Regions from separate parts of the Streptomyces sp. NPDC012769 genome, predicted to be linked through region 2. Evidence: riboswitches for the same ligand, from Rfam matches in the RefSeq annotation. Region 2 holds a riboswitch; each other region holds the start of a gene.
What was found. A riboswitch is a leader RNA that binds a small molecule or an ion and turns the genes downstream of it on or off. The one in region 2 is predicted to bind cyclic di-AMP.
Positions count from the first base shown of each region.

Region 1: it holds a riboswitch for cyclic di-AMP, as region 2 does, so the genes downstream of both, ACFY7C_RS04925 (peptidoglycan DD-metalloendopeptidase family protein) here and ACFY7C_RS08400 (M23 family metallopeptidase) in region 2, are expected to answer to the same signal.
Region 3: it holds a riboswitch for cyclic di-AMP, as region 2 does, so the genes downstream of both, ACFY7C_RS02370 (transglycosylase SLT domain-containing protein) here and ACFY7C_RS08400 (M23 family metallopeptidase) in region 2, are expected to answer to the same signal.

Region 1 is NZ_JBIBCP010000001.1:1,097,039-1,107,256, reverse strand. Features, by position in the region: gene ACFY7C_RS04940 (helix-turn-helix domain-containing protein) at 1-442, shown strand, start outside; gene ACFY7C_RS04935 (DUF6126 family protein) at 462-617, shown strand; gene ACFY7C_RS04930 (tyrosine-protein phosphatase) at 645-1,442, opposite strand; cyclic di-AMP (ydaO/yuaA leader) riboswitch at 1,811-1,969, shown strand; gene ACFY7C_RS04925 (peptidoglycan DD-metalloendopeptidase family protein) at 1,974-2,954, shown strand; gene ACFY7C_RS04920 (SGNH/GDSL hydrolase family protein) at 3,116-3,910, shown strand; gene ACFY7C_RS04915 (STM4011 family radical SAM protein) at 3,907-4,782, opposite strand; gene ACFY7C_RS04910 (STM4012 family radical SAM protein) at 4,792-6,183, opposite strand; gene ACFY7C_RS04905 (STM4013/SEN3800 family hydrolase) at 6,180-7,007, opposite strand; gene ACFY7C_RS04900 (STM4014 family protein) at 7,106-8,299, opposite strand; gene ACFY7C_RS04895 (STM4015 family protein) at 8,296-9,255, opposite strand; gene ACFY7C_RS04890 (SIMPL domain-containing protein) at 9,477-10,218, shown strand, end outside.
Region 2 is NZ_JBIBCP010000001.1:1,881,399-1,891,616, reverse strand. Features, by position in the region: gene ACFY7C_RS08410 (M16 family metallopeptidase) at 131-1,477, shown strand; gene ACFY7C_RS08405 (M16 family metallopeptidase) at 1,504-2,871, shown strand; cyclic di-AMP (ydaO/yuaA leader) riboswitch at 3,074-3,239, shown strand; gene ACFY7C_RS08400 (M23 family metallopeptidase) at 3,252-4,022, shown strand; gene ACFY7C_RS08395 (GntR family transcriptional regulator) at 4,191-4,874, shown strand; gene ACFY7C_RS08390 (HPr family phosphocarrier protein) at 5,029-5,310, opposite strand; gene ACFY7C_RS08385 (GNAT family N-acetyltransferase) at 5,504-8,365, shown strand; gene ACFY7C_RS08380 (DUF5998 family protein) at 8,467-9,060, shown strand; gene ACFY7C_RS08375 (alkaline phosphatase family protein) at 9,060-10,218, shown strand, end outside.
Region 3 is NZ_JBIBCP010000001.1:510,789-521,006, forward strand. Features, by position in the region: gene ACFY7C_RS02360 (hemerythrin domain-containing protein) at 1-212, shown strand, start outside; gene ACFY7C_RS02365 (hypothetical protein) at 225-587, shown strand; gene ACFY7C_RS02370 (transglycosylase SLT domain-containing protein) at 681-1,514, opposite strand; cyclic di-AMP (ydaO/yuaA leader) riboswitch at 1,519-1,708, opposite strand; gene ACFY7C_RS02375 (class E sortase) at 2,115-2,864, shown strand; gene ACFY7C_RS02380 (DUF6213 family protein) at 2,872-3,291, opposite strand; gene ACFY7C_RS02385 (universal stress protein) at 3,288-3,761, opposite strand; gene ACFY7C_RS02390 (CBS domain-containing protein) at 4,005-4,424, opposite strand; gene ACFY7C_RS02395 (SDR family oxidoreductase) at 4,558-5,406, opposite strand; gene ACFY7C_RS02400 (aminotransferase class I/II-fold pyridoxal phosphate-dependent enzyme) at 5,600-7,072, shown strand; gene ACFY7C_RS02405 (cytochrome bc complex cytochrome b subunit) at 7,354-8,988, shown strand; gene ACFY7C_RS02410 (cytochrome c oxidase subunit 4) at 9,023-9,421, opposite strand; gene ctaD (cytochrome c oxidase subunit I) at 9,418-10,218, opposite strand, start outside.

The sequences.
Region 1 (10,218 bases), 780 kb from region 2:
GATGCTGCTCGCCCTGGCCCGTATCTACGGTACGACGGTGTCCGAGCTCCTGGGCGAGGTGCCGCCCGAGCGCGATCCCGTCGTCCGCGGCGGGCGCTCCGAGCCGGTCGAGGCCGACGGCTGGATCTACCGGCAGGCGGGTGGCGCCGGGCGCGCGATGCAGTGCCTGCGCGTGCACGTGCCCCACGCCACCCGCGCGGACCTCGTGCGGGTCCATCCAGGCGAGGAGTGGATCCACGTCCTGGAGGGCCGGGTGCGGCTCGCGCTCGGCGAGGCGGTCCATGTCCTCGATCCCGGGGACAGCGCGCACTTCGACTCGCTCACCCCGCACCGGATCGGCGCCGCCACCCGCGCCGGGGCCGAGCTGCTGTTCGTCCACACCCTGATGCAGAGCCCCGCCGCCGAGCTGTGTCTCGGCGACGGCACTCCGCACCGCCGCTGACATCCCGAAAGGTCATGCCATGTCCGAGAAGTCCGCACCGGTCACCGGCGAGGAGCGCGGCGCCGGCAAGTTCCCCAAGGGGCTGGTGCTCCGCCTCTTCGCCTACCTGGTGGCGGGGCACCTCTTCGCCGGCTTCCTCTACCTGCTCTTCATGCTGGGCGGCCAGAACCACTAGGGGGCGACTTCAGGGAACCTGCCGGGCTCACGCCCCGTCGAGCAGCCGCTCGCGCAGCAGCTCCCGGGTCTCCGGGGAGAGCCGCAGCCCCTGGGCGAGGTAGGCGTCCACCGAGCCCCAGGTCGCCTCGATCGTCTCGAAGGCGGCCCGCAGATACTCCGCCCGCGCGTCGAACAACGGGCTCAGCAGCTCCATCACCTCCGGCGACATGCCGTCCGGGGCGGTGGAGCTGCGCTGCACCTTGTAGCGGCGGTGCGGCGCGTTCGACTTCAGGTAGTCCTCCTCGATCGCCTCGCGCTCGACGCCGACGGCCAGCAACGAGACCGCGATCGACAGGCCGGCCCGGTCCTTGCCCGCGGCGCAGTGCATCAGCGCCGGCACGCTGTCCTCGGCCATCGCGTGGAGGATGCGGCTGTGCTCGGAGGTCCGCTGGACCATCATCTTCCGGTAGGAATCGGACATACGGGCAGCGGCCTTGCCGTCGCCGAGCAGCTCGCGCAGCTGGGCCAGGTCGCCCGAGCGGACGAGCGCCCAGAACTCCTTGCCGTCGGCCGGGTCGCTCAGCGGTATGTTCACGTTCCGCACGCCCGGCAGCTCCACGTCCGGCCCCTCCACGCGCCGGTCGGCCTCGTTGCGGAAGTCGAAGACCGTGTGCAGACCCAGGCCGGCGAGGAAGGCCGCGTCCTCGGCGGTGGCGTGCGCCAGGTGGCCGCTGCGGAAGAGTCGTCCCGGGCGCACGGTCCGGCCGTCCACGGTCGGCAGCCCGCCCAGATCGCGGAAGTTGCGTACGCCGGTGAGCTCGGGCTCGGTCGTCGCTTGCGTCACGGTTGCTCCTGGTCTCGAGATCGGTTCCCGGGGCAATCATCCAGGTGGGAGACCCCCTGCGCACCCCCTCGGGCAGGAATGGGTGTTCTGTCCGAATTGAGGGTTTAGATATAACGCGCCCTGATTGCAGGGGAGATGGGGATCCCGGCGTGAGCAGCGTCATAGAGGTGACGGACCGTTGCTGATCGTCTTTTCCAAATTCCCTTCTGGAAAGGGAAATCGAGGGGCCGTCATCCACGGAGGGTGACCGGAATTCCGGACGGATATCCCGGAATCGCGAGCCTGGCGAAAACAGTGGCTTGTTCCCGTCGACCCCCCTCGTCTAGCGTCGCGCTCAATCCGGACGGACCGCCTAATCCTGCCGCCGCCCGGAATCCGCACCGACCCGTACGAGGCAGGAGCGGGGGACCCAGGTAGTACGCCGATCCCTCGAAGAAGGATGGCTCGGGGTGAAGCCGCGCGACCGCGCGGCCGGACATCTCCAGTCCGAACCCGACAGCTCACCTCGCAGGCGACGGAGAGGAATTCGCCATGCCCGCGAAGGGTAAGCACCGCCGTCCCAAGGTCAACCCGATCACCCGCGGGTTCGTGGCCGCCGGTACCGGAGGCGCCGTCGTCGCCCTCCCGCTCATCGGCGCCACCGGCGCGCACGCCGCCGAGAAGGCCGCCCCGACCACCACCCCGCAGCAGGCCGTCGCCGCCGCGACCCCCGCCAAGGCCCCGGCCGCGGCGACCGCCGGCAAGAAGGCCGCCCCGAAGACGTACACCGTCGTCCGCGGCGACTACCTGTCCAAGATCGCCGACGAGCACGACCTCGCCGGCGGCTGGCAGAAGCTCTACCGCGACAACCGTCAGGTGGTCGGCGACAACCCCTCGCTGATCCTTCCCGGCATGGAGCTCACGCTCGGCGCCAAGTCCACCGCCAAGGCCCCGGCCGCCAAGCCGAAGGCCCCCGCCAAGGCCGCGCCCAAGCCCAAGGCCGCCGCGAAGTCCTCCGGCGACCAGCAGCGCGCCTCGCGTGCCGCCGAGCGCTCCTCGGACACGGGCTCCGCCGCCTCGGCGTCCACGGCTTCCTCGTCGTCCTCGTCCTCGTCCTCCGCGACCTCCTCCGGCTGGGTCGCCCCGGTCGCCGGCGGCATCTCCACCCCGTACCGCGCCTCCGGCTCCATGTGGTCCTCCGGCTACCACACCGGCGTCGACTTCATCGCCTCCTCCGGCACCACCATCCGCGCCGTGGGCCCGGGCACCGTCCACTCCGCCGGCTGGAGCGGCGCCTACGGCAACGAGGTCGTCATCCGGCACGCCGACGGCACCTACTCGCAGTACGCCCACCTCTCCTCGCTGTCCGTCTCCGCCGGCCAGTCCGTGAGCGGCGGCCAGCAGATCGGCCTCTCCGGCTCGACCGGCAACTCCACCGGCCCGCACCTGCACTTCGAGATCCGCACGGGACCGAGCTACGGCTCCGACGTCGACCCGCTGGCCTACCTTCGCCAGCACGGCGTGGGCATCTGACGCCCCGTCCGACACCACGTCCGCCCCGGGCCCGGCACATCGCGTGCCGGGCCCCCGGCGTATTCCGGCTTGGGACAATCTTTATCGGTGGCGTATGTCACCCGGCGTCAACCCCTCTTACGGTCGCGTAGGTCACATCGGGAGAGGAAAGATGTGCTCCCGTGGCAGACGATTCGACATCAAGAGACAAGAACGCATTCGGGTCGTACGCGGCGATCGGTGACAGCTTCACCGAGGGCGTCGGAGACCCCGGGCCCGACGGGACCTTCGTCGGCTGGGCGGACCGGTTCGCGGTCCTGCTCGCCGACCAGCTGCCGGAGCACGACGCCTTCCGCTACGCCAACCTGGCCGTACGGGGGCGCCTTCTGGACCAGATCGTCGTGGAGCAGGTCCCGCGGGCGAAGGAACTCGCCCCCGACCTCGTGACCTTCTGCGCCGGGGGCAACGACATCATCCGCCCCGGCACCGACCCCGACGACGTCGCCGAACGCTTCGAGCGCGCCGTCGCCGACCTGACGTCCGCCGTCGGCACCGTCATGGTGACGACCGGCTTCGACACCCGCGACGTGATCCTCCTCAAGCACCTGCGCGGCAAGATCGCCACGTACAACGGTCACGTCCGCGCCATCGCCGACCGCTACGGCTGCCCCGTCCTCGACCTGTGGTCGCTCCGGTCGGTGCAGGACCGCCGCGCCTGGGACGAGGACCGGCTCCACCTGTCGCCCGAGGGCCACACCCGGGTCGCGATGCGCGCCGCCCAGGTCCTCGGCCTGCCCGTGCCGGCCGACCCGGAGCAGCCCTGGCCGCCGCTTCCGCCGCGCGGCACCCTGGAGGTCCGCAAGGACGACATCCAGTGGGCCAAGGAGTACCTGGTCCCCTGGATCGGACGGCGCCTGCGCGGCGAGAGCTCCGGCGACTACGTGGTCGCCAAGCGGCCCGACCTCCTGCCGCTCTAGAGCAGGCCCGGGGGCCCGCTCCGCCCCGCAGGGTCCGCCGGTATCCGCTCCAGGACACCGCCGGCGAACACGTCGTACAGCGGCAGCGTCTCCAGGTGGACATAGCCGATGTGGCAGTCGCAGACGGCGAGCGGGCAGGCCCGGGGGCGCAGCGCGGCACGGTACGAGCCGTCGTAGAGGTTGCCGAGCTCGGCCTTGACGAAGTGGCAGCGCCGCACCGTCCCGTCGCCGTCCACCGAGACGACCGACTCGCCGGTGCGGCAGGGCAGCCCCGCCGAGGGGTGCGGATGCCGGCTGTACGAGAAGAGGGGGTCGAGGGCCGTCCACTCCTCGGCCTCCTCGTCGGTGTAGACATGGCCCTCGGCCGCGTTCACCCACAGATAGACGTGCTCCGGCAGCTCGGCACGCAGCCGCCGGGCGTGCTCCCGGTGCTCGGGCAGCCCCACGACGCCGACGCTGAAGCGCACACCCCGCCGGGCGAGGTCACGGCACTTGCCGAGGAACCGCTCGTACGGCGTCTGCCCCGGGTGGTACGTGCACCACAGCGCCAGCGTCTCCGGGTCGGCCGCCTCCAGCCACTCCGTACGGCAGCTCAGATTCGTCTGGATCGCCACCCGCTCGACATGCGGCAGCAGCGAGAGTTCGACCATCGTCCGCCGGTACCAGGAACGCACCAGCCCCTCGCCCCACGGCGTGAACAGGATCCTCAGCCGGTCCCCGGTCTGCCCGGCCGCCCACCCCGCGAAGCGCTCCAGGGCCGCCCGGTCGGCGCGCAGCCGCTCCGGGCTGTCACGGCGCTTGGCGAACGGGCAGTAGGGACAGTCGAAGTCGCAGGAGGCGAGCGGCCCGCGGTAGAGCAGGGTCAGATCCATGCCGCGCCCCTACTTCGCCTCGTACGCGGCCATCGCGGCCCGCACCGCCGGCGAGAACAGCTCCGGCCCGAGGCCGTCCGAGTGCGCCAGACCCTCCGGCGACAGCCGCAGCAGCCCGGCCGGTGCCCCCGTGTCCAGCCAGCCCCGCGCCTCGAAACGGGCCAGCTCGGCCGCGAAGTCCGTGAACGGCGAGCTCCCGAAGCGGGCCGCGTAGCCGTCCAGCTCCATGCCCTCCGCCTGGAGCAGCGACTGCAGCAGATGACGGCGGCGCGCCTCGCCGGCGTCGACCCGGCGGCCGACCTCGGCCCGGGAGAAGTCCTCCGCCCGTGTGTAGTCGTCGATGATGCCGCGGATCTCCGGCATCGCGACCGCGTAGTCGAAGGAGTAGTGCAGCGTCGAGGTGTACGAGCGGGCGCCACAGCCCAGGCCGATCATGCCGTCCGTCTGGCAGGCGTGGTCGTCCGGGCCCTGCGGCGGCGCGTCCACCCGCCGGAACATGCGCATCGACACCTGCGTGTAGCCACGGGCGAGGAGGTGGTCACGGCCGTGGCGGTACAGCCGCAGCCGCTGCTCGTCCCACGCCCGGTCGGCCGCCGCCGGGTCCTGGAGCCGGCCCAGACCGGTGAGCGGCCGGACGTACAGCGGGTAGAGATACAGCTCCTCCGGCCGCCAGGCGAGGGCGGCGTCCAGGGAGCTGCGCCAGGTCTCCTCGGTCTGGCCGTCGATGCCGTAGATCAGGTCGATGTTGAGCACCGGGACGCCGGTGTCCCGGATGCGGCCGAGAGCCGCCTCCACCTCCGCCCGGCGCTGCGGGCGCACGGCGGCCCGGGCCTCGGCCTCGACGAAGCTCTGCACCCCGATGCTCAGCCGGGTCGCGCCCCGCTCGGCCAGCAGCGCGAGCCGGTCGGCGGTCGCCGTGGACGGGGAGGTCTCCACCGACAGCGGCACCGCCCGCAGGTCGACGCCCATGCGCCGCTCGGCGATGTCGCAGAGGCGCTCCAGCTCGGCGGCCGTGAGGAAGGTGGGCGTGCCGCCGCCGAACGCCGCCGTGGCGAACCGGACCGGCGCCGCGTCACCGAGCGCCTCGCGCACGGCCACGGCCTGCCGGTCGAGCGCGTCGAGATAACGGGTGGTCAGCTCGTCCGGGGCGCCGATCCGGGTGAAGAGGTTGCAGAAGCCGCAGCGGACCTCGCAGAACGGTATGTGGGCGTAGAGCGACAGCGCGTCCTTCGGCTCGTCGGCCCAGAGCGCGGCCAGCGGGGGACGATCGGGCAGCGGACGGTACGCGGTCTTGTGCGGATACGCGTAGACGTAACTCCCGTACGGGCGCGGGGTGGCGGGGACCGTCGGGGTGGTGGGGACCGTCGGGGTGGTGGGTCGCGACGGGACGGTGGTGCTCATGCGGCGGCCTCCGCACGCTCAGGGCCGGGCAGGGTGAACTGGGCGTACGGCACCGTCCACACCGCCTCGTGGCCGAGCCGGTGTCCCGTGTAGCCGTCGTCCCCGTACGCCGTGCCGTGGTCGGAGCAGACGATCGCGAAGCAGTCCCGGCGGCTGCTCATGGCCGAGAAGAGCCGCCCGATGTGCCGGTCCACGTACTCGAGGGCCGCCGCGTGCGTGGCCCGCGAGTCGCCCGCCTCCCTGGTCGCCCCCGGCAGATGGAACCAGTTGGGCTGGTGCAGGGCCGAGACGTTCACGAACAGGAAGAGCCGGCGGTCGCGGGGGAGCGCGGCGACGACCTCCTCGGCGCGCGCCACCTGGGATGCGAAGGAGGTCGGCGAGGCCACGCCGAACGAGGGCTCCCAGTGGCTCTCCTGGAAGAAGCCGGGCAGCACCGTGCCCAGCGGCGGCTGCTTGTTGAAGAAGCCCACCCCGCCGACGCACACCGTCCGGTAGCCCTCGTGCGCGAGCGCCGACACCAGGTCGGGCGCGTCGTGGAACACATACGTGCCGTCCGCCGTGGTCTCGCTGCCGGCGAACCGGGCCGCGAACAGCCGGGGGTGCGGGCCGGGCGCCGCCGGGGTCGGCAGGAAGCCCGCGAAGATCGCCTGGTGCGAGGCGTAGGTGAAGCTGCCGGGCGCGTGCCGCCGCTCCCAGCGGCCCCCCGGCAGCCGGGCGGCCAGGTTGGGGATGCGGCCCTCGGCCGCGAGCTGGGCCGCCACGTCGTACCGCAGGGTGTCGAGGGTGACCAGGAGGAGGTCATGGCTGCCGACGATCGCGTTCATGTCGAGCACGGGCGCGGGACCGGGGGCGGGCACGGACGCGGACGCGGTGGTGCCGGACGGCGGGGCCTCGGGCTCCGGCGCGGGCGCGGTGGGTGGGGTCACGGTGTGCTCGTTCCTGTGGTGCGGGTGGTGCCAGTCGTGCGGGTGGTGCCATTGGTACGGGTGGTGCGGGTGCTGTGGGTGGTGCGGGTACGGACGAGGTCGGCGATCTGGGCCGCGTAGGTGTCCTGGCCCTCGGCTCCGCTGCCGGGCAGTCCGGTGAGACCGGGCAGCAGATCACCGAAGGCGTTGACCTCGCCGACCGCGAAACGGCGCCAGCCGGCCGTGGGCAGCAGGTCGACGCCCACGCAGCGGGTGCCGGGGAAGGCCGCGGCCGCCCGCTCGCAGACGGCGAGCGCGTCGGCGAACCGGCCGCCCGCACCGGCGATCGCCTCCCTCACGGCCTCCAGATCGCCCCGGGTGCCGCCGAGGTGGAGGTTGGTCATGGGGGAGCGGCTGGTGCGGGCGACGGCATGGGTGGCCCGGCCGTCGATCACCACCACCCGCAGATCGGCGCCGCGCCCGTGCAGCGACGCCTTGGGCAGCCAGCGCTCCACGTGCAGCCCGTCCGGGGCGAGCGCGTCCACGAGAGCCGCCACCTCCCGCTCCGAGGTGTGGCGGCGCACCCGCAGCGAGTTGTGCAGCCCGCCGTCCGCGTGGCGCTCCACCGAGGTGGTCACCTGCACCCGGCCGGTCCCGGTCGTCTCCAGGGCCAGCACACCGGAGGCGGAGGAGCCGTGGGCGGGCTTCACGAACACCCGGCGCATCCCCGGGGCCGCCGTGATCGCCCGCACGTCCTCCCAGCCCCGTACGGCCGCGGCCGCCGCTCCGGAGGTCGGCGAGGGCGGCACCGGAATCCCCGCGGCGGCCAGCCGCGCGTGGCACAGCCGCTTGTCGAACAGGACCGCGAGCTCCTCCGGGTCGTCGAGCAGCTCCGCCCCCGCGGCGCGGACCTCGCCGGCCAGCCGGCGCACGGCGGCCGTGAACGCCGCGTACCACCGAGCCGTCCCCTCCACCCGGGTGGGCTCCGGCACCCCGCGCAGCAGGCAGTCGACCTCCGGCTGCTCGCCGGGCGATTCCAGCCGGACGCACTCGCCCGGCCGGAAGCCGGCCCCGCCCCGCAGCACGTCGAGCCACGGCACGACCCGCGGTCGCGGCAGCCCGGCCGCCTGTGCCGCGGTCAGGAAGAGCCGCACCCGGCGGCCCTCCGGGTTGCCGACGACCGCGAGGCGCGGGGGCGGGGCGGTGGTCATTCGGCGACCGCGACGTACCGGTAGAGCTCGCCGTCGCCGTCGTCCTCCGGCGTCTGCGCGTCGTCCAGGTCGACCAGCACCCCGTGCGGCGCGAGCGCGTCGGCGATCCGCTCCACCGTCTCCTTCGACAGGTAGTGGTGGGCGAGATTCAGACGGCGCAGATGCGTCAGCGGCTGCCCGCCGAGCAGCGCCTCCGCGCCCTCGTCGGTGAGCGTGCCCATGGACAGGTCGAGCTCCTGGAGCCGGGCGACGACGGGCGCGTCCGCGACGGCGGCGGCGACCTCGTCCTGGATGTCGCTGTTGCGCAGGGCGAGGCGCCGCAGGGCGGGCAGCCGGTCCCCGGTGAGGAGCGGCGCCAGGTCGGCGACCGTGGTGTCACCGCCGTACTCGTCGGTGCCCAGCCAGAGCTCCAGGTCCTCCAGGGCGGGCAGTTCGGCGGCGGCGATGTCCCGCACCACGGCGCCGCGCAGGCCGCCGGTCTCCACCACCAGGGTCCGCAGCCCGGTGTGCCGGACCGCCGGGAACGCGAGGCCCGTGCCGCCCCGGACACCGAAGGAGCGGAGCGCGGGGTAGGAGGCGAGCAGCGGCGTCACGTCGGACTGGACGATCCAGCTGATCTCGCAGTCCTCGAAGGTCATGTCGCCCAGGAACACCGCCTCCAGGGCGGTCAGCCGGTCGTTCGCCCCGATCAGCGCCGTGACGATGGCGGCCGACGAGGTGTCGTACGCCTCGTTCCAGCCGCCGACGACCACCGCCCGCACCCGCCGTGCGTCCACGGTGGCCAGGAAGCGCTCGAGGAGCGGCTCCCACTGCTCGTCCTCCGGGTCGCAGTACGTCGGTACGGACAGACGCCAGGCCACCGAAGCGGCGTCGGGCAGTTCGGCCGGTGCGCCGGGCGCCGGGAACTCGAACACGGGCAGGCCGTGGAACTCCCGCAGGTGATTCCCAATGGTCATGAATGCTCCAGACACCGGACGTGAGGCCGGACGGCGTTGATCGGCTGATGTCGGAAGTTGTACCAAGCCGCACTGACAGGCCCGTTGCCGGTCCCTGGTACGGAGAGGTGAAGGATCGGCCCGCCCAGGAGTGGCGCGGGGGCGCGGCGGGCGGCGACTGGTGGGATGTGCGCGCCGGGCAACGGCCACCGCCACGGCAACCACCGCCGAAAGGACCGCGCATGACGTCTCGACACCCTGCCGAAGCCCCCTCCGAGGCCCGCCCCGAGGCCCGCCCCGAAGTCCTCCCCGAGGGCTTCTCAGCCCCGTGGGGAGCTCGCGCCGACCGCGTCGGCGGATCGATCGCCGTGCGCTCCGCGCGCGTGCTCGCCGTCGGCGCCGCCCTCGGCGGACTGTTCCTCGGGGCCGCCGCCCCCGCCCTCGCCGTCACGCCCGGCACGCACACGGGGCCCGCCGCCGTGCGGCCGGCCACCCCGGCCACCGTGACGGTCAGCGGCAGCGGCCGGGCCGCCACCGCACCCGACGTGGCCGTGGTGTCGGTGGGCGTCGAGGCGACCCGTAAGACCGCCAAGGAGGCGATGGCCGCCCAGAGCGCGGCGGCCAAGGCCCTCCTCGCCGCGCTGCGGGAGCAGGGCGTCGCCGACCGCGACATCCGCACCGAGAGCCTGTCCCTGTCGCCGGTCTACGCCCAGACCGGGGGCGGCGAGAGCAAGGTGACCGGCTACCAGGCCGGGCAGGGCTTCTCCGTGAAGGTCCGCGACATCGACAACACCGGGCAGATCGTCGGTGCGGTCAGCGAGGCCACCGGGGACGCCGGCCGGGTCAACGGCGTCGTGTTCGACGTGGCCGACCCCACGGCGCTGCGCGCCAGGGCCCGTGAGGCGGCCTACCGCGACGCCCACGACAAGGCCGCCCAGCACGCCCGGCTCAGCGGGCACCGGCTCGGGCGGCTGGTCTCTCTCA
Region 2 (10,218 bases):
GACCGTGCCACCGACAACGCCGACCGCGACCCGGAAGAGGGACATCCGTGACGGCCGGGAACTTCGCCAGGTGTCGGCGCGCTTGCATACAGTGGCAGGACTTTTTCACATCGCGATCGAAGGGACGTACATGCCCATGGGTCACACGGCCACGGCCGAGGCCGGCTCCGGCGGCCTGACAGCGACCGAGCACCGGCTGGCCAACGGCCTGCGCGTGGTGCTCTCCGAGGACCACCTGACCCCGGTCGCCGCGGTCTGCCTCTGGTACGACGTCGGCTCGCGTCACGAGGTGAAGGGCCGCACCGGCCTCGCCCACCTCTTCGAGCACCTGATGTTCCAGGGCTCGAAGCAGGTCCACGGAAACGGTCACTTCGAGCTGGTGCAGGGCGCGGGGGGCTCGCTCAACGGCACGACGAGCTTCGAGCGCACCAACTACTTCGAGACCATGCCCGCCCACCAGCTGGAGCTGGCGCTCTGGCTGGAGGCCGACCGCATGGGCTCGCTGCTCGCGGCCCTGGACGACGAGTCCATGGAGAACCAGCGGGACGTCGTCAAGAACGAGCGCCGCCAGCGCTACGACAACGTGCCGTACGGCACCGCCTTCGAGCGGCTGACCGCCCTCGCGTACCCGGCGGGCCACCCGTACCACCACACCCCCATCGGCTCGATGGCCGACCTGGACGCCGCCACCCTGGAAGACGCCCGGAACTTCTTCCGCACCTATTACGCGCCGAACAACGCGGTGCTCTCGGTCGTCGGCGACATCGACCCGCAGCAGACCCTCGCCTGGGTGGAGAAGTACTTCGGCTCCATCCCCGGCCACGACGGCAAGCCCGAGCCGCGCGACGGCTCGCTGCCCGACGTCATCGGCGAGCAGCTGCGCGAGGTCGTCGAGGAGGAGGTCCCGGCCCGTGCGCTGATGGCCGCCTACCGGCTGCCGCACGACGGCACGCGCGCGTGCGACGCCGCCGACCTGGCCCTGACCATCCTGGGAGGCGGCGAGTCCTCCCGTCTCCACAACCGCCTGGTCCGCCGCGACCGCACGGCCGTCGCCGCCGGCTTCGGCCTGCTGCGCCTTGCCGGCGCGCCCTCGCTCGGCTGGCTGGACGTCAAGACCTCCGGCGGCGTCGAGGTGCCGCGGATCGAGTCGGCCGTCGACGAGGAGCTCGCCCGCTTCGCGACCGAGGGCCCGACGCCCGAGGAGATGGAGCGCGCCCAGGCCCAGTTGGAGCGCGAGTGGCTGGACCGGCTGGGCACGGTCGCCGGCCGCGCCGACGAACTGTGCCGGTACGCGGTGCTGTTCGGTGACCCGCAGCTCGCCCTGACGGCCGTGAACCGGGTCCTCGACGTCACCGCCGAGGAGGTGCGCGAGGTCGCCCAGGCCCGACTGCGTCCGGACAACCGCGCCGTCCTGGTCTACGAGCCGGTGGCCGGCGAACAGAGCGACAGCGACGAGGAAGAGGGAGCGGACCAGTGACCGACGCTGCCGCGTCTTTGACGAGCATGACCTTCCACCCGCAGCCCCAGCCGGGCGAGGCCAAGCCCTGGGCGTTCCCCGCCCCGGAGCGCGGCGCGCTCGACAACGGCCTGACCGTGCTGCGCTGCCACCGTCCCGGCCAGCAGGTGGTGGCCGTCGAGATCTTCCTCGACGCCCCGCTGGACGCCGAGCCCGAGGGCCTGGACGGCGTCGCCACCATCATGGCGCGCGCCCTCTCCGAGGGCACCGACCAGCACAGCGCCGAGGAGTTCGCCGCTGAGCTGGAGCGCTGCGGCGCCACCCTCGACGCCCACGCCGACCACCCCGGCGTGCGGGTCTCCCTGGAGGTGCCGGTCTCCCGGCTGCCCAAGGCGCTCGGCCTGCTCTCCGAGGCCCTGATCGCCCCCGCCTTCGCCGAGACCGAGATCGAGCGCCTGGTGCGCAACCGGCTCGACGAGATCCCGCACGAGACGGCCAACCCGGCCCGCCGGGCCGCCAAGCAGCTCTCCAAGGAGCTGTTCCCGGCCGCCGCCCGGATGTCCCGGCCGCGCCAGGGCACCGAGGAGACCGTCGGCGCGATCGACGCGGCCGCCGTCCGCGCCTTCTTCGACGCCCACGTCCGGCCGGCCGCGGCCACCGCCGTGGTCGTCGGCGACCTCACCGGTGTCGACCTGGACAAGGTGCTGGACGAGTCCCTCGGCGCCTGGACGGGCGCTCCGGCCGAGCCCCGCCCCATGCCGCCCATCACGGCCGACGACACCGGCCGGGTCGTCGTCGTGGACCGCCCCGGCGCCGTCCAGACGCAGCTGCTCATCGGCCGCGTCGGCGCCGACCGCCACGACCGGGTCTGGCCGGCGCAGGTGCTCGGCACGTACTGCCTCGGCGGCACCCTCACCTCCCGCCTGGACCGCGTCCTGCGCGAGGAGAAGGGATACACCTACGGCGTGCGGGCCTTCGGCCAGGTGCTGCGCTCCGACGGCAAGGGCAACGGCGCCTCGATGCTCGCCATCAGCGGCTCGGTCGACACCCCGAACACCGGCCCGGCGCTCGAGGACCTGTGGAAGGTGCTGCGCACGCTGGCCGCCGAGGGGCTGACCGACGCCGAGCGGGACGTGGCGGTGCAGAACCTGGTGGGCGTCGCCCCGCTCAAGTACGAGACGGCCGCCTCCGTCGCGGGAACGCTCGCCGACCAGGTCGAGCAGCACCTCCCGGACGACTACCAGGCGCAGTTGTACGCGCGGCTTGCCGAGACGGGCACGGTGGAGGCGACCGCGGCCGTGGTCAACGCCTTCCCGGTGGACCGGCTCGTGACCGTGCTCGTCGGCGACGCGTCGAAGATCGCGGAGCCGGTGCGGGCACTCGGCATCGGTGAAGTGACCGTCGTCACCGGCTGATTGAGTTGCCGTCACGGACGGCGGAGGACCCCGACGACCTGCTTCGTCGGGGTCCTCTCGTATGTCCGTATTGTCGTCGATCATGCCTGAATGCCCTGTGGCATGTCTTACAAACGAGCGCGTCTGTTTGGCGATTGCCCGAAGATCGGCCTAGCGTCGACCCGGCTGTCCGGCCGTTGCACCACGCCGCATCCGCGGCAACGGACAGTCATCGCCGAGTCCCCGCAAGGCGCGAGCCTGGGGAGCCGGGGACCCGCACGCAGTCCCTGGGGTGAATCGGACGCCTTCGCTCCGCGCGGAGGGGCCCGTAGGAGACCTTCCTGCTCCGAACCCGTCAGCTAACCCGGTAGGCGAGAGGGAAGGAAAGGATCAGCCACTACATGGCGTTCACCCGTGCCACCGGGAAGCATCGTGGTCCGAGCCGAATGGCGCGCCGCAACGCCGGCCTCGTCGGCGTGGCGACCCTCGCCACCACCGGCGTCATCGGCACCCTCGCCTCCCCGGCGCTCGCCGCCGACACGGAGGAGCCCTCTCCCGAGGACACCGGCCTCACTCAGGTGATCACCGAGGAGTCCCTCTCCGAGCGGGTCGACGCCCAGGCCGCCGCGCAGGAGAAGGAGGCCTACGAGGCCGCCGCCCGCGCCAAGGCCGCCGCCGAGGCGAAGCGCAAGGCCGAGGCCCGCGCCAAGGAGATCCGCGCCGCCAAGGAGCGCGCGGCCCGTGAGGCCGAGCGCAAGCGCCTGAACTCCTTCCAGCTCCCCGTCGCCGGCACGTACGTGTCCACCGGTTACAAGACCGGCGGCTCGCTCTGGTCCTCCGGCAGCCACTCCGGCATCGACTTCCACGCCTCCTACGGCAGCAAGGTCGTCTCCGTCGGCACCGGCACCGTCGTCGAGGCCGGCTGGGGCGGCGCGTACGGCAACAACATCGTCATCCGGATGCACGACGGCACGTACACCCAGTACGGCCACCTCTCCGCGATCAGCGTCTACGTCGGCCAGAAGGTCACCCCCGGCGAGCAGATCGGCATCTCGGGCTCGTCCGGCAACTCCACCGGCCCGCACCTCCACTTCGAGGCGCGCACCAGCGCCGAGTACGGCTCGGACATCAACCCGATCTCCTACCTCCGCGCCCGCGGCGTCGACGTCTGATCCGACGGACCCGCTCACACGACCGAAAAGGCCCCGGCTCCTGAGAGCCGGGGCCTTTTTCGTCCCCGAATTCCGGGGCGGCATCGGAAATTCCGGCGTCCTGCAATAGAGTCGCCGGAACAAGCGCCGCTCGATGGGGTTTCGCGCGGATCAAAGGGGAGGTCGGACATGCGCATTCCCGCGCACTCGGTATGCACGGCGATCCGGGACGACATCGTCTCCGGGGTGTTCGAGCGCGGTGCCCGGCTGACGGAGGAACAGCTCGCCCGCCGCTACGGCGTCTCCCGCGTCCCGGTCCGCGAGGCCCTGCGCACCCTGGAGTCCGAAGGCTTCGTGGTCACCCGCCGCCACGCCGGCGCCCATGTCGCCGAGCCCACCGAGCAGGAGGCGGCCGATCTGCTGGAGATGCGGTCGCTGCTCGAACCGCTCGGTGCCGCCCGCGCCGCGCAGCGGCGCACCGACGCCCACCTCAAGGTGTTGCGCGGCCTGGTCAGGCTGGGGCAGGAGCGGGCCAGGCGCGGCCGGGGCGAGGATCTGGCCTCGCTGGGCGGCTGGTTCCACGAGACCCTGGCGCAGGCCTCCGGGAGCCCGCCGCTCACGGCGCTGCTCACCCAGCTGCGGCACAAGATCGCCTGGATGTACGCGGTCGAGCCGGCCGACCGGCCCGTGGAGGCGTGGGCCGAGCACGGGGCGATCGTCGACGCCGTGGCGCGCGGGGACGCCGAGCGGGCCCGGGCCCTGACCGCGCTGCACGTGGAGCACACGCTGCCGCTGCACCGGCTGAAACGACCGGAGCGGGCGCGTGTGAGGGTTTCGCAACATGTCGTCAACATCGTGGGCCGGCCGAATTAACACGGGCACCGTATACAAAGAGGTGGGAATTCCGGGGCGTCCTTCGGGCTGCCCGAATTCCGGCAGTCCTGAATTCCTCGAAAAAAGAAGCCGTACCCACCGGAATTCCGGCGGCTACGGCTTCTTGTCGATCCGTCGTCGGGGAGGAGACGGGTCAGACGGTCTCGGGGAGCTCCTCGAGACCCTCGGCGACCAGCTTCGCCAGGCGGTCGAGCGCGGCCTCGGCGCCGTCGGCGTCCGAAGCGAGCACGATCTCCTCGCCGCCCTGGGCACCCAGGCCGAGCACCGCGAGCATGGAGGCGGCGTTGACCGGGTTGCCGTCGGCCTTGGCGATCGTCACGGGGACGCCGGCGGCCGTGGCGGCACGGACGAAGATGGAGGCGGGGCGGGCGTGCAGGCCCTCGGCCCAGCCGACGTTGACGCGGCGCTCAGCCATGGTGGTTGCCCTTCAACTTTCAGCGGTTGTCTAGACCAGTCTCTCACGGGTGACGACATGCTCGTACCGACCTTCGGCCCCGGCGGGGGCGGCCCTTCGGCCTTCCCCACCTTGCCCGGAGCGCACCTGCGGCGCGACCGCTGCCACGGTCACGACCGGTGCCACTGTCGGACCCCGGCCGTAGTCTTGCCCCATGCAGAGCGCGTCGGAACAGTCGCCACAGCCGGAGCACGCGTATCCCGACCACTGGGAAGCGGACGTGGTGCTCCGCGACGGCGGCACCGCGCGCATCAGGCCCATCACCGTCGACGACGCCGAGCGACTGGTCAGCTTCTACGAGCAGGTCTCGGACGAGTCGAAGTACTACCGCTTCTTCGCGCCCTACCCGCGCCTCTCCGCCAAGGACGTCCACCGCTTCACCCATCACGACTTCGTCGACCGGGTGGGACTCGCCGCGACCGTGGGCGGTGAGTTCATCGCCACCGTGCGCTACGACCGCATCAACGACCAGGGGCGCCCCGCCTCCGCACCCGCCGACGAGGCCGAGGTCGCCTTCCTCGTCCAGGACGCCCACCAGGGGCGGGGTGTCGCCTCCGCCCTGCTCGAACACATCGCGGCCGTCGCCCGGGAGCGCGGGATCCGCCGGTTCGCCGCCGAGGTGCTGCCCGCCAACAACAAGATGATCAAGGTCTTCACGGACGCCGGCTACACCCAGAAGCGCAGCTTCGAGGACGGCGCCGTCCGCCTCCACCTCGATCTGGAGCCCACCGACCGCTCCCTCGCCGTCCAGCGCGCCCGCGAACAGCGCGCCGAGGCCCGCTCCGTGCAACGCCTCCTCGCCCCCGGCTCCGTCGCCGTGATCGGCGCCGGCCGGGCCCCCGGCGGCGTCGGCCGGACCGTGCTGCGCAACCTCCTCGACTCCGGCTACACCGGCCGCGTCCACGCGGTGAACGCCGCACTGGGGGAGGGGCCGCACGAACTGGAGGGCGTCCCCGCCTTCCGCTCCGTCGCCGACATCGGCGAGCCCGTCGACCTCGCCGTCGTCGCCGTCCCCGCCGAGCGCGTCCCCGAAGCCGTCGCCGACTGCGGCGAGCACGGCGTGCGCGGCCTCGTCGTGCTCTCCGCCGGATACGCGGAGAGCGGCGCCGAGGGCCGCGAGCGCCAGCGCGCCCTGGTCCGCCAGGCCCGCTCGTACGGCATGCGGATCATCGGGCCCAACGCCTTCGGGATCATCAATACGGCCGAGTCCGTCCGGCTGAACGCCTCGCTCGCCCCCCAGATGCCGGTCGCCGGGCGGATCGGGCTCTTCACCCAGTCCGGCGCCATCGGCATCGCGCTCCTCGCCGGCCTGCACCGGCGCGGCGCCGGTCTCTCCTCCTTCCTCTCGGCCGGCAACCGCGCCGACGTCTCCGGAAACGACCTCCTCCAGCACTGGTACGACGACCCCGCCACCGACGTCGTCCTCCTCTACCTGGAGTCGATCGGCAACCCCCGCAAGTTCACCCGGCTCGCCCGCCGCACGGCCGCCGTCAAGCCCGTCGTGGTGGTCAAGGGCGCCCGGCACAGCGGCAGCGCCCCGCCCGGCCACCGCGTCCCGGTCACCCGCATCCCGCACGCCACCGTCTCCGTCCTGCTGCGGCAGGCCGGAGTCATCCGCGTCGACACCGTCACCGAGCTCGTCGACGCGGGTCTGCTCCTCGCCGACCAGCCCCTGCCGGCGGGCCCCCGCGTCGCCATCCTCGGCAACTCAGAGTCCCTCGGCCTGCTCACCTACGACGCCTGCCTCACCGAGGGCCTGCGCCCGCTGCGCCCCCTCGACCTCACCACCGGAGCCGGCCCCGCCGACTTCCGCGCCGCGCTCACGGCCGCCCTCGCCGACGACGCCTGCGACGCCGTGGTCGTCACCGCCATCCCCTGGGTCGGCGAGAACGGCGCCACCGAGTCCGGCGACGGAGAGGTCCTCGCCGCGGCCCTCCGCTCCGCGGTCGCCGCCGCCCCCGGCCCCGCCAAGCCGGTCGTCGTCGTCCACGTCGAGATGGGCGCCCTCGCCGAGGCCCTGTCCGCGGCCACCCGCACCCGCCCCGCGGGCCCCGCGACCCCGGTCGCCCCCGCCCCGGCCCCCGCCACCGAGCCGGCGGCCGCCGCATCGGAGGAAGCCGCCGGGCAGCCACCCGCCCGCGGTCCCATCCCCGCCTACCCCGCCGCCGAGCGGGCCGTCCGCGCCCTCGCCGAGGCCGTCCGCTACGCCCAGTGGCGCCGCCAGACCGCCGCCGACCCCGGCCGGGTCCCGGAGTTCGAGCACATCGACGAGACCGGGGCCGCCGCCCTCATCGAGCGGATCCTCGGCGAGCCCGCCGTCGACGCGCGCGGCGTCACCCTCGGCACCGAGGACACCCTCGCACTCCTCGGGCGGTACGGGATCGAGGTCCTGCCCACGCTACCCGCGCCCACCCCCGACGACGCCGTACGGGCCGCCGCCCGCCTCGGCTTCCCCGTCGCCCTCAAGACCACGGCCCCCCACCTGCGCCATCGCCCCGACCTCGGCGGCGTACGCCTCGACCTCGCCACCGAGGAACAGCTGCGCACGGCCTACGCCGAGCTCACCGAGACCCTCGGAAAGCCGGAGGAGCTCCAGCCGGTCGTCCAGGCCATGGTCCCCCGCGGTGTCGACACGGTCGTCCGCGCCGCCATCGACCCCGCCGTCGGCGCCGTGCTCTCCTTCGGCCTCGCCGGAGCCGCCTCCGAGCTCCTCGGCGACATGTCCCACCGACTGGTCCCCGCCACCGACCGGGACGCCGCCGACCTCGTCCGCTCCATCCGCACCGCCCCCCTCCTCTTCGGCTGGCGCGGCTCCGCCCCCGTCGACACACCCGCCCTCGAAGAACTGCTGCTGAGGGTCTCCCGGCTCGTCGACGACCACCCCGAGGTCGTCGCCATCTCCCTCGAACCCGTCGTCGTCGCCCCCCGCGGCCTCTCCGTCCTCGGCGCCACCGTCCGCCTCGCCCCGCCCCCGCCCCGCACCGACCTGGGGCCGCGCCGGCTCCCGAGCTACTAGCCTCGCGACCGGCCGAGCGGGGGAAGGAGGGTGCCGTGAGCGAGTCGCCGAGCAGCGGCGGAGGGCCGGAGGGGCCCCCGTCGCCCCGTAGGATGGAGTCCATGGCGAAGACCGGTACGACGACCCAGGGGCTGCGCGCGGCGATCGAGCGCAGCGGCTACTACCCGGCCCTCGTGGCCGAGGCGGTGGAGTCCGCCGTCGGCGGCGAGGCCGTCGCGTCGTACGTGGTCCACCAGGAGACCACCTTCGACGCGAACGAGGTCCGTCGCCACGTCACCGTCCTGGTCCTGACGGCCAACCGCTTCATCGTCAGCCACACCGACGAGCAGGCCGCCGACAGCAGCTCCCCGACGCCGTACGCGACGACCTCCACCGAGTCCGTGAAGCTCGACCGGATCTCCTCGATCGTGGTCAGCCGCGTCGTCGCCAACCCCGAGTCGTACACCCCGGGCACCCTGCCCCGCGAGGTCGTCCTCACCATCGGCTGGGGCGCCGTCTCCCGCATCGACCTGGAGCCGGCCGCCTGCGGCGACCCCAACTGCGACGCCGACCACGGCTACACCGGCAGCTCCACCGCCGACGACCTCAGCCTCCGGGTCAGCGACGCCGGCGACGGCCCGGACACCGTCCGGCAGACCCTCGCCTTCGCCCAGGCGCTCTCCGAGGCCACCGCGTCGACCACGGCCACCCGCTGATGGTCCAGCCCGTGGCCCTGACCCAGGGCTGGCCCGACGACCCGGTCCCGCTCGACCCCGCCACCGCGCCGGTCCCCGAGTACGGCTCCGGCTCCCTCGCCGACCTCCTCCCCACCCTCGTCGCCGGCCAGGGCGTGCCCGGCTGCGAGGCGCGGATCACGGAGCTCGAGCCCGCCGACCGCAACTGCGTCTTCCTCATCGACGGGCTCGGCTGGGAGCAGATCAAGGCCCACCCGGACGAGGCGCCCTATCTGACCTCGCTGCTCGCCACCTCCCGCGGCGGCACCGGCCGCCCCCTCACCGCCGGCTTCCCGGCCACCACCGCGAGCTCCCTCGCCTCGGTCGGCACCGGGCTCTTCCCCGGCACCCACGGCCTGCCCGGCTACACCGTGCGGAACCCGGACACCGGCGAGCTGATGAACCAGCTCCGCTGGAAGCCGTGGACCTCGCCGCAGGTCTGGCAGCCGTACCCCACCGTCTTCCGGCTCGCCGACGAGGCCGGGATCCACACCGCCCAGGTCTCCTCGCCGGTCTTCCGGGACACCCCGCTCACCAAGATCGCGCTGAGCGGCGGAACGTTCCACGGACGGCTCTCCGGCGAGGAGCGCATGGACCTCTCCGCCGAGCAGCTCGCCGCCGGCGACCGCTCCCTGGTCTACACGTACTACAGCGAGCTCGACGGCGCCGGACACCGCTTCGGCATCGGGTCCGACGCCTGGCGCGGCCAGCTGATGTTCGTCGACCGGCTCGTCCAGCGGCTCGCCGAACAGCTCCCGCCCCGCGCGGCGCTGTACGTCACCGCCGACCACGGCATGGTCGACATCCCCTTCGACGAGGACCACCGGATCGACTTCGACGAGGACTGGGAGCTGCGCGCCGGTGTCGCGCTCCTCGGCGGCGAGGGCCGCGCCCGGCACGTCTACGCCGTCCCCGGCGCCCAGGCGGACGTCCTGACCTGCTGGCGCGAGGTCCTCGGCGACCGCTTCTGGGTGGCGGGCCGTGACGAGGCCATCGAGCTCGGCTGGTTCGGCGACCGGGTCGACGAGCGGGTGTACGGACGGATCGGCGACGTGGTGGCCGCCGCCGACGGAGACCTCGCCATCACGGCCTCCGTCAACGAGCCGAACGAGTCCGCGATGGCGGGCATGCACGGGTCCA
Region 3 (10,218 bases), 1.4 Mb from region 2:
CGCGGCACGAGGAACAGGAGGAGTTCCCGAGCATCCGCGCGCGGTGCGACATCGACGCCCGCCGTTCGATGGGACGCCGGCTGCGCGCCGCCGAGCGCATGGCCCCCACGCATCCGCATCCCAGGACCGCCGGCTCGACGGCCGCCCAGTGGACCGTCGGCCCGTTCGCGGCGATGCTGGACCGGGCCAAGGACGCGCTGCGGCGCGGCTGAGCGGAGGCGGTCATGGTCACACCGGTGGCGGTGGCCCGCGGCCAGGGGCTCTTCAACCTCGTCGGCGGTCTCTGGCCGCTGGTGTCGCTGAGGACCTTCGAGCGGGTCTACGGCCGCAAGACGGACGACTGGCTGCAGAAGACCTCGGCCGGCCTGCTGGCCGCCGCCGGGATCGGGATGCTGCGGGCGGCGAACTCCCCCGAGGGCATGCGCCACGCCCGGCGTACGGGCGTCGGAACCGCCCTCACCTTCCTGGCCGTGGACCTCGTCTACGTGCCCCGCCGGCGGATCAGCCCCGCCTATCTGATGGACGCGGCGAAGGAGACGGCCTGGCTGGTCGCCTGGTGGAAGGCCGGCCGCCTGTCCCGCCCGTGACCTGAGCCGCCACGCCCCGGACGGGGCCGACCGGACGCGGCAGGCCGCGCCCACCGGAAGGCGGGCGCGGCCTGTCGTGTCGGGACGCTCGGCTCAGTAGGCGCCGAAGACGTTGTCGATGGAGCCGTAGCGGTCGGCCGCGTAGTTGCAGGCCGCGGTGATGTTGGCGACGGGGTCGTACGGGTCGAAGGGCGTGCCGGCCACGTGGTAGGCGCGGAAGGTGGGGTCGATCACCTGGAGCAGCCCCTTGGAGGGGGTGCCGGCGGCGGCGTTGGAGTCCCAGTTGTTGATGGCCTGGGGGTTGCCCGAGGACTCGCGCATGATGTTGCGGTAGATGCCGTCGTAGCTGCCGGGGATGCCGTTGCGGGCCATGACGTCCAGGGACTCACGGATCCAGCCGTCGAGGTTGTCGCCGTACGTGGCGGCCTTCGCCGGGGCCGCGGCCTTGACCGCCGCGGCGGGGCGGGCGGCCGCCGCGCCCTGGCTCGACGAGCGCTTGGTCGCCGCCGTGCGCTCGGCCTGCGCGGGCTTGGCCTGCTTGCGCTTCGCCTCGGTGCGCGGTGCGGACTTCGCGTCGACGCTGAGCTTCAGACCGGGCCGGATGAGGCTCGGGTTGTCGCCGACGGCGGCCCGGTTGTCGCGGTAGAGCTTCTTCCAGCCGCCCTGCACCGAGTAGGCGTGAGCGATCTTCGAAAGCGAGTCGCCGCGGACCACGGAATACTTCACAGGACCGGCCTTCGCGGCCACCTGAACGGTCACTGCCTTTTCGACTGCGACGGAAGGCGTTCCCTGCGGGGTGACCGCTCCGGCACCCGTCGCTCCGACGAGCGGGAGGGCGAGTGCGGCGCTGCCCGTGAGGCCGGCGGCGGCGAGGCCACGGGCGAGCGGGGTGTTCTTGGGGCGACGGTGCTTCCCGTGTCCACGCATGGCGAGTTCCTCTCCTTCGCCTGCGAGGTGAGCTGTCGGGTTCGGGCAGGAGATGCCCGGCCGCGGTGCGCGCGACTTCACCCCGAGCCGTGTCCGAGGGGCCGGACACGGCGGAGAACCTGGGTCCCCCGCTCCTGCCGGAAGGGTCGTGAGTGCGGTTGCCGGGCGGTGGCAGGATTCGGCGTTTCCGACCGGTTGCCGGGTGACCGTATGCGAAGACAAAGCGCGAGAACAAGACGGAAATTAAGCAAAGCAAATAGTTCTCGACGATCACGGAAAAGGATCATCCGGACCTCTCACCCCCGTTCCGCCAATCCTTTTCCCCACACCCGAGTTTGACGTCTCGCCAGCCCCCGGGTGCGGCGGCACACCTCCCCACCCGTGATTCAGATCACCCCGGTCGCGACAGCAGCCTTTTACGTGTGAAATACAGCCCTTGCGGGATTCCACTCGCCATTCCGGTATTGCAGATGAATAAGCCGACATCATCCGATTTGCCCCTGCGGCCAGCCCGCGCTCTCGGGGGCGGCAGCGCGTAGCGTGGAGGTGTCGGGTGCCTTTCGGGCGGCACCTCGCCCTCCCGGGCCCCGACGGATGATCATGGACCGTTCGCGCGCCCGTTCCCGCAGGGCCCGCCGGGTCGTCGCGACCCTCGCGGCCGTCGTCGCGACGGCCGGCGGCGTGCTCGCCGGCTGTGCCCCCGCCTCGGACCGGGGCACCGAGGGGACGACGCCCGCTCCGGCGCCCACCTCCGGGCCGCCCGACCGTCCCGCTCCCCCGCCGCAGACGGCGCCCGCGCCCCCTCCCACACCACCCCCCACCCCCTCACCCGAGGCCCGGCCTCGGCCCGCCGACCTGGACATCCCCTCGATCGGCGTGAGGGACCTGCGGGTCGTGCCCTACGAGGGGAAGACCGACGACCGGGCCGGCACCCGCATACAGGACCGGGGCATCGCCGCGAGCCCGTACGGGCAGCGCGGCGGCGTCGGCCCCGGCGACATCGGCAACTACCAGGTGACGGCGCACCGCCTCTCGGCCGGCGGACCGATGCGCGACCTGCCGGCCGTCGACGTGGGCGACCGGGTGTTCGTGACGGCCGGCCGCGAGGTGTACGAGTACCGGATCACCGAGACCCGCACGACCTCCTTCCGCTCGGCCCGCTCCCTCGCCGAGCAGCGCGCCGCCGTCCCCGGCTCCCCCGGCGAGAAGCCCACCCGCGCGATGATCACGCTCTCCACCTGCGCGACCCCTGAGGACGACGCGGCCGGCAACTTCTGGCGGGACGCCCTGGGGAACCCCGAGCACCGCATCGACAAGATCGGCGTGCTGGTCTCGGTCCGCCCGGCGTGAGGTGACCTCAGTCCGCCGGCGGGTTCTCCCCGATGCCCGCCTCTCCCGGGCCCGCACCCCCCGGGCCCGAGGCCGGGCCGGCGTCGTCAGGATCGGCGTCGTCAGGGGCGGCGTCGTCAGGGGCGCCGTCGTCAGGGGCGGCGTCCGCGCGCCCCTCCGGGCCGGTCTTCGCACCGCTGTCCGCGTCACTTTCCGCGTCCGCTTCACTGAGCGGCATGAGCCCGATGCACTCGGCGTCGATCTGGTCGGCGATCTCCATGAGCCCGGTCGCCAAGGACAGGACCGTCGCGGGGTCGTGGTCCTCGTACCCCTGATCGGTGGCCTGCAGCCAGCCCGCCGCGACGCGGCGCAGCAGCCCGGTCATCTGGTCGGCGGGGACCAGGAGGTGGCCGTCGGCGAGGACGATGAAGGACGTGGGCGCGTTCACGAGGCGACCTCCGGGCGGACGACGACGACCGGGCACGAGGCGTGTGCGACACACTGCTGGCTGACCGAGCCGAGCAGCAGGCCGGCGAAGCCGCCCCGGCCCCGGCTGCCGACGACCAGCAGCTCGGCGCCGGCCGAGGCGTCGATCAGCGCCTCGGCCGGCCGGCCGCGGACCACGTGCTCGGCCACCGGCACCTCGCCGACCGGGATGAGCACCGTACGGATCTCGTCCGCCAGGGCCCTTCGGGCCGCCTCCTCGTCGAAGGCGGCGGACACCGCCGGCGCGGAGCGCCCCACCGCCCCGGGCACGTCGTAGGCCGCCACGACCTCCAGCGTGGCGCCGATCAGCCGTGCGTGCCGGGCCGCCCATCGCAGCGCCCCGTACGAGGACGGTGAGCCGTCGAGGCCCACGACCACGCGGGCGCTCCGTCCCCCGGTGTCGTTCATGGCCGTGCCCTCGTCCATGACCATGACCATGACCTCCTTGTTCGGTCCGGGGCCGGTGGTTCGGGCCTGGGGGCGGGATGGGGGGCCGGCCGGGGGGCCTGCGGGTCGGGCGGGAAGGGGCGGGTCGGCGGCGCCGGGTGCGGCTCGGTCGGATCGCGGGGGAAGGGCTGGGTGGGCGGCCCCGTCGTCGGACGGGCCGTGGGCAGGGTGTGCGTCACGGTGTCTCGCCTCCTCGGTACGGGTCGGCCCGGGTGCCGGGCCCACCGCTCATGTGGTGCCCTCGGCGGACGAGATGTCCGCGAGCGCCGAGCTCGGGTCCTTCTCGATGGCGAGGTCGCCCAGCGTGACGATGCCGACAAGCCGGCCCTCCTCGGTGACGGGCAGGCGTCGCAGGGCGTGTTCGCGCATGAGGCCCACCGCGCGGTCGATGCCCTCGTCGGGTGCCACGGTGACGGGCCGCTCGCTGCACACCGACTGGACCGTCGTGTCCGCCGGGTCCCTGCCCTCCGCCATCGCGCGGACGACGAGGTCGCGGTCGGTCACGATGCCGCGCAGCGTGTCGCCGTCGACGACGAGGACGTCCCCGATGTCGGCGTCGCGCATCACGCGCGCCGCCTCCGCGACGGACGTCAGGGTGCCGACGGTGACGGGATGGCCGGTCATGACATCGCGTACGGACTGGGTCATGTCTCCTCCTGCTGCCGGGCAGCCGGTTGTCCCATGGGACCGGCTACCCGGCCACCGGGGCGATACGCGTGCGACGCCACGCGCGTCGGCCGCCGCGCGTCGACCACCGCCGGGCTCCCTGCACCACCGGCCGTCAGCCGCTGCGCCAGGCGTCGTCCCGCAGGTGCGAGCCCGCCATCGGCCCCATCCGCAGCATGCCGCCGTCCACGGCCCAGGAGGCGCCGGTGACGTACGAGGCGTCCGGGCCGGCGAGGAAGGCGATGACCGCGGCGACCTCGCGGGCGTCGCCCGGGCGGCCGAGCGGAACGCCCGGGCGGGACTCGGTGGTGACGTCGGTGTCCTCCTGCCCGGTCATGGGAGTCGCGATCTCGCCCGGGGCGACCGCGTTGACCGTGATGCCGTGCTCGGCCAGCTCCAGGGCCATGACCTGGGTCAGGAGGCCGAGACCGCCCTTGGCGGCGCAGTACGGGGCCGCGCCGACCCGCGGCTGGTGCTCGTGCACCGACGTCACGTTCACGATGCGGCCCCCGCGGCCCTGGCGGATCATCCGCCGTGCGGCGCGCTGCCCGCACAGCAGCGGGCCGACCAGGTCCACGTCGATGACCTCGCGGACCGTGGCGGGGTCGAGTTCGAGGAACGGCGTCGACGTGCCCGTACCGGCGTTGTTCACGAGGACGTCGATGCCGCCCAGCCGCTCGGCGAGCGCGTCGACGACCTCGGCGGCGTCCGGCAGCAGCGTCAGGTCGAGGTGCTCGACGTACGCCTCCCGGCCCTGGGCGCGCACCTCGTCGGCGGTCTCCTCGGCGCCGCGCAGGTCCTTGTGCCAGGTGAGGCCGACGTCCATGCCGGACGCGGCGAGCCGGACGGCCGTGGCCCGGCCGATGCCGGAGTCGGCACCCGTGACGACGGCGGTCCTCGGGGTGAGGCTCGACGGCGTGGACGGGGCCGACGGGGCTGAGGGGGTCGACGGACTGTTGTTCATGACGCCTTCCTCGGTCGTGGGACTCCGGCCCTCGGTCGAGGGAAGCCGGTCCTCCGGATCGCAGGGCGCCGCTGCCCACGGCGGCGCGTTTCATGCCCGTCGGCGGCCCGTTTCGCCGGAATCGTCCGGGGCAGGCGTGCCACGCGCCCGTGCGGCGCGCTCAGACAGAACGGCCGGACGACCCGGAGGAGCCATGGATCACTCGCGTGCACCGGTACTCGAAGCACTGGAGGACTTCCGACGCCGGGGGGACATCGTCTTCGGACCGCCGGGGCACAAACAGGGGCGGGGCGCCGATCCCCGGGTCACCGACGTCGTGGGGCAGGACGTCTTCCGGTCGGACGTGCTGCTGCTGAACGGTCTCGACGACCGGCGCGAGTCGCAGGGCGTGCTGGACCACGCCCAGGAGCTGATGGCCGACGCGGTCGGCGCGGAGCGGGCCTTCTTCTCGACCTGCGGAAGCTCCCTGTCCGTGAAGACCGCGATGCTGGCCGTCGCGGGCCCGGGCGAGAAGCTGCTGCTGTCGCGGAACGCGCACAAGTCCGTGATCGCGGCCGTGATCGTGAACGGGGTCGAGCCCATCTGGGTGCACCCGAAGTTCGACGCGGACCGGCATCTGGCCCATCCTCCGGAGCCCGACGACGTACGCGCGCGGCTCGAGGAGCACCCGGACGCCAAGGGCATGCTGCTGATCACGCCCACCGACTGGGGCACCTGCGCCGATGTGCGGGGCGTGGCGGAGGCGTGTCACGCCGCCGGTGTGCCGCTGATCGTCGACGAGGCGTGGGGCGCCCATCTGCCCTTCCATCCCGAGCTGCCGGTGTGGGGCATCGACGCGGGTGCCGATCTGGTGGTCACGAGCGTCCACAAGATGGGCGGGGCGATCGAGCAGAGTTCGGTCTTCCACCTCCAGCACGACCGGGTGTCGCCCGAGGTCCTCAAGCAGCGGGAGGACCTGCTCGGCACGACGAGTGCCTCCTCGCTGGTGTACGCGACGCTCGACGGCTGGCGCCGGCAGATGGTCGAGCAGGGGCGGGAGCTCCTCGACGGCGCGCTGCGGCGGGCGGACCGGGTGCGGAAGGCGGCGGCCGGTCTGCCGGGGCTCGCGCCGATGGGCGGGGAGGTGGTGGAGGCCGGGCTCGCGGCCGAGTTCGACCCGCTCAAGATCGTGATCGATGTACGGGGTCTCGGCATCAGCGGCATGCAGGCGGCGGAGTGGCTCCGCCGGGAGCGCCATGTCGACGTGGGCGGTTCCGACTCCTGCCGTATCAACGTGGCGATCACCCACGCGGACGACGACACGACCGAGCGCGTGCTGGTGGACGCGCTGCAGGCGCTCGCCGAGGCCGACCGGACCGGTCCGCTCGCCCCCCGGCCGACGGTGCGGCTTCCGGAGCCCCGGGCGCTGGAGCTGGAGCAGGCCCGGCGGCCGAGGGACGCGTTCTTCGGGCCGGTGGACCACGTACCGGCGAAGGACGTGGTGGGCCGGATCTCGGCCGAGACGATCAGCCCGTACCCTCCGGGCGTACCGGTGGTGACGCCGGGTGAGGTGATCACCGCCGAGGTGGTGGACTACCTGCGCAGCGGCGTCGCGCACGGCCTGCTGATTCCCGACGCCGCCGATCCGTCCCTGGAGACCTTCCGGGTGGTGGCCCGCGAGGGCTGACCCGGGGACCGAGGACATGCGAAGACGGCGCGCGCCCTCGGGCGCCCACACGCGCACTGCCCAGACGGCCGTTCCCACACGGGGACGGCCGTGGCCGTGCCCGGGACGGCGGCCGTGCCGACTTTTCCCCCGCCCGGCCCAATGTCCGGCGCGCCCGGCCCGCCGACGCGCGGCGGGGCGGCAGGGTCGGCAGGGCGGCCGCCGCGGAGGCCGCGCGCGCGGCAGGAAGACGCGTGAAGCGGCGGATCGTCGGCGGACCGCCAGAATACGTGGAGACGCGCATGTTCCTTCGCAGGCACCGGAACCGCTGGAACGCGCGGGCGAAGGACGCGGCCGTCCGCGGGTTCGACGCGGCCGACGGCCGGCTCCCGCTCGCCGAGCTCGCGCGTGGTGCCCTGCGCAAGGCGTTCCCCGACCACTGGTCGTTCCTGCTCGGGGAGATCGCCCTCTACTCGTTCGTCGTCCTGCTGCTGACCGGTGTGTACCTCACCCTGTTCTTCGACCCGAGCATGGTGGAGAGCACCTACACCGGGCCCTACCGGCCGCTGCGGGGGCAGCGGATGACCCAGGCGTACGCCACGACCCTGCACCTCAGCTTCGAGGTGCGCGGCGGCCTGCTGATCCGGCAGGTCCACCACTGGGCGGCGCTGGTGTTCGTGGCCGCCATCGCCGTGCACATGCTGCGGGTCTTCTTCACGGGGGCCTTCCGCAAGCCGCGGGAGGCGAACTGGGTGCTGGGCGTGACCCTGTTCATCCTCGCGCTCCTGGAGGGCTTCGCCGGCTACTCCCTGCCGGACGACCTCCTCTCCGGCACGGGCCTGCGCACGGCGGCCACCATCATGGGATCCGTGCCGCTGGTCGGCACCTATCTGGAAATGGCCGTGTTCGGCGGCGAGTTCCCCGGTCATGTGGTCATTCCCCGGCTGTACGTGCTCCACGTCCTGCTGGTCCCGGGGCTGCTCGTCGCCCTGGTGACGCTGCATCTGCTGCTGGTGTTCTACCTCAAGCACACCCACTGGGCGGTGCCCGGCCGGACCAACCGGAACGCGGTGGGCCAGCCGATGGTCCCGCACTTCGCCACCAAGTCCACGGGCCTGTTCCTGCTGGTCTTCGGGGTGTTGACGGTCATGTCCGCCGTGGCCCAGATCAACCCCGTATGGAATTACGGCCCCTACCGCCCCGACCAGGTCTCGGCCGGATCCCAGCCCGACTGGTACGTCGGCTTCCTGGAGGGCGCGATGCGGCTGATGCCGGCGTGGGACACCGTGGTGGCGGGCCACACGATCATGTGGAACGTCTTCGTGCCGACCCTCGTCCTGCCGGGGGTCCTGTTCACCGGGCTGCTCTGCTATCCCTTCATCGAGAAGTGGGCGTCGGGGGACCGCGCGGAGCACCACCTCTGCGACCGGCCGCGAAACCGCCCCGCCCGCACCGGTCTCGGCGTGGCCGGCATCACCTTCTACGCCGTGCTGCTGCTGGCCGGCGGCAACGACCTCATCGCCTTCGTCTTCCGGGTCTCGATCGAGACGATCACCTGGCTGCTCAGGGTGGCGCTGGTGCTCGCCCCGGTGCTCGCCTTCGCCGTCACCAAGCGCGTCTGCCTCGCCCTGCAGGCGGCGGACCGCCGCCGGCTGACCGAGGGCGAGGAGACCCGCGAGGTCTTCCAGGAGGTGCAGGGCCGTCTCTCCGGCCGTCACCGGCCCGTACCGGCCGGTGTGCGCTACCGCCTGCTGATGCGCGAGGTGCCGGAACCCCTGGAGCCGCAGGCGCCGCCGGAGGGAGGCCCTGTCCCCCGCCGTCTGCGGTTGCGGGCCGCCCTCAGCCGGTTCCTCCTCGCCGACCGGGTGGAGCTGCCGGCCGCGGAGAAGGAGCGGGCCGCCGTTTCCGAGCGCACGGCGCCGCCCCGCCGGGACTGACCCCGCCGGGACCGTCCCCGTCGGCCCGTACGGCTCACCGCCCCTCGTCGTCCTCCGCCGCGTACTGGAACACCAGGCCGCCCACGCCCGCCGCCAGGACGCCGAGGCCGAGCAGGGCGAGCCACAGCCCGTACACCACGCCGAGCGCGAGGACGGCCGCCCCGACGGCCGTGAGCACGGGCCAGCGGCTGTGCGGCGGGAAGAGGCCGAGGGAACCGTACCGCTCCCGGACCTCGCCGTCCCTGCGGTCCTCGGGCCGTTCGCCGTTCAGACGGTGGTTGCGGGCGAAGAAGAAGCTCACCAGCAGCGCCATCAGGAAGGCCACGGTCAGCGCGGCGGTCCCGGCGGGCTCGCGCGCCCACACCGCGTACAGCACGTCCACCACGAGGAAGAACCCCGCCGTGCCCGCGAACACCACCGACTCGGTCCTCATCGCCGCTGCCCCCGTCCCTCCCGTTCGGCCCGGGCCACCGGTTCCGCCCGGGTCTGGGTGGGCGCCGGGAACTCCGGGTGGTGCAGGTCGAAGGCCGGCGAGTCGGACCGTACGCGGGGCAGGGCGACGAAGTTGTGGCGCGGCGGCGGGCACGAGGTGGCCCACTCCAGCGACCTGCCGTGGCCCCAGGGGTCGTCCACGCCGACCGTGCCTCCCCGGGCACGGGTGCGCGCGACGTTGAAGAGGAACGGCAGCGTCGACAGGCCCAGCAGGAAGGAGCCGATCGACGAGATCGTGTTGAGGAGGGTGAACCCGTCGGCCGCCAGGTAGTCGGCGTAGCGCCGTGGCATGCCGCCCTGCCCCAGCCAGTGCTGCACCAGGAAGGTGACCTGGAAGCCGACGAAGAGGGTCCAGAAGTGGACGGCGCCGAGGCGCTCGTCGAGCATGCGGCCGGTCCACTTGGGCCACCAGAAGTAGAAGCCGGCGAACATCGCGAAGACCACCGTTCCGAAGAGCACGTAGTGCAGGTGCGCCACGATGAAGGAGGAGTCGGTGAGGTTCAGGTCCAGCGGGGGCGAGGCGATCAGCACTCCGCTGAGGCCGCCGAGGAGGAAGGTGACGAGGAATCCGAACGCGAACAGCATCGGGGTCTCGAAGGACAGGCTGCCGTGCCACATGGTGCCGATCCAGTTGAAGAACTTGACGCCCGTCGGCACGGCGATGAGGAACGACATCAGGGAGAAGAACGGCAGCAGCACGGCCCCGGTCGCGAACATGTGGTGGGCCCACACGACGGC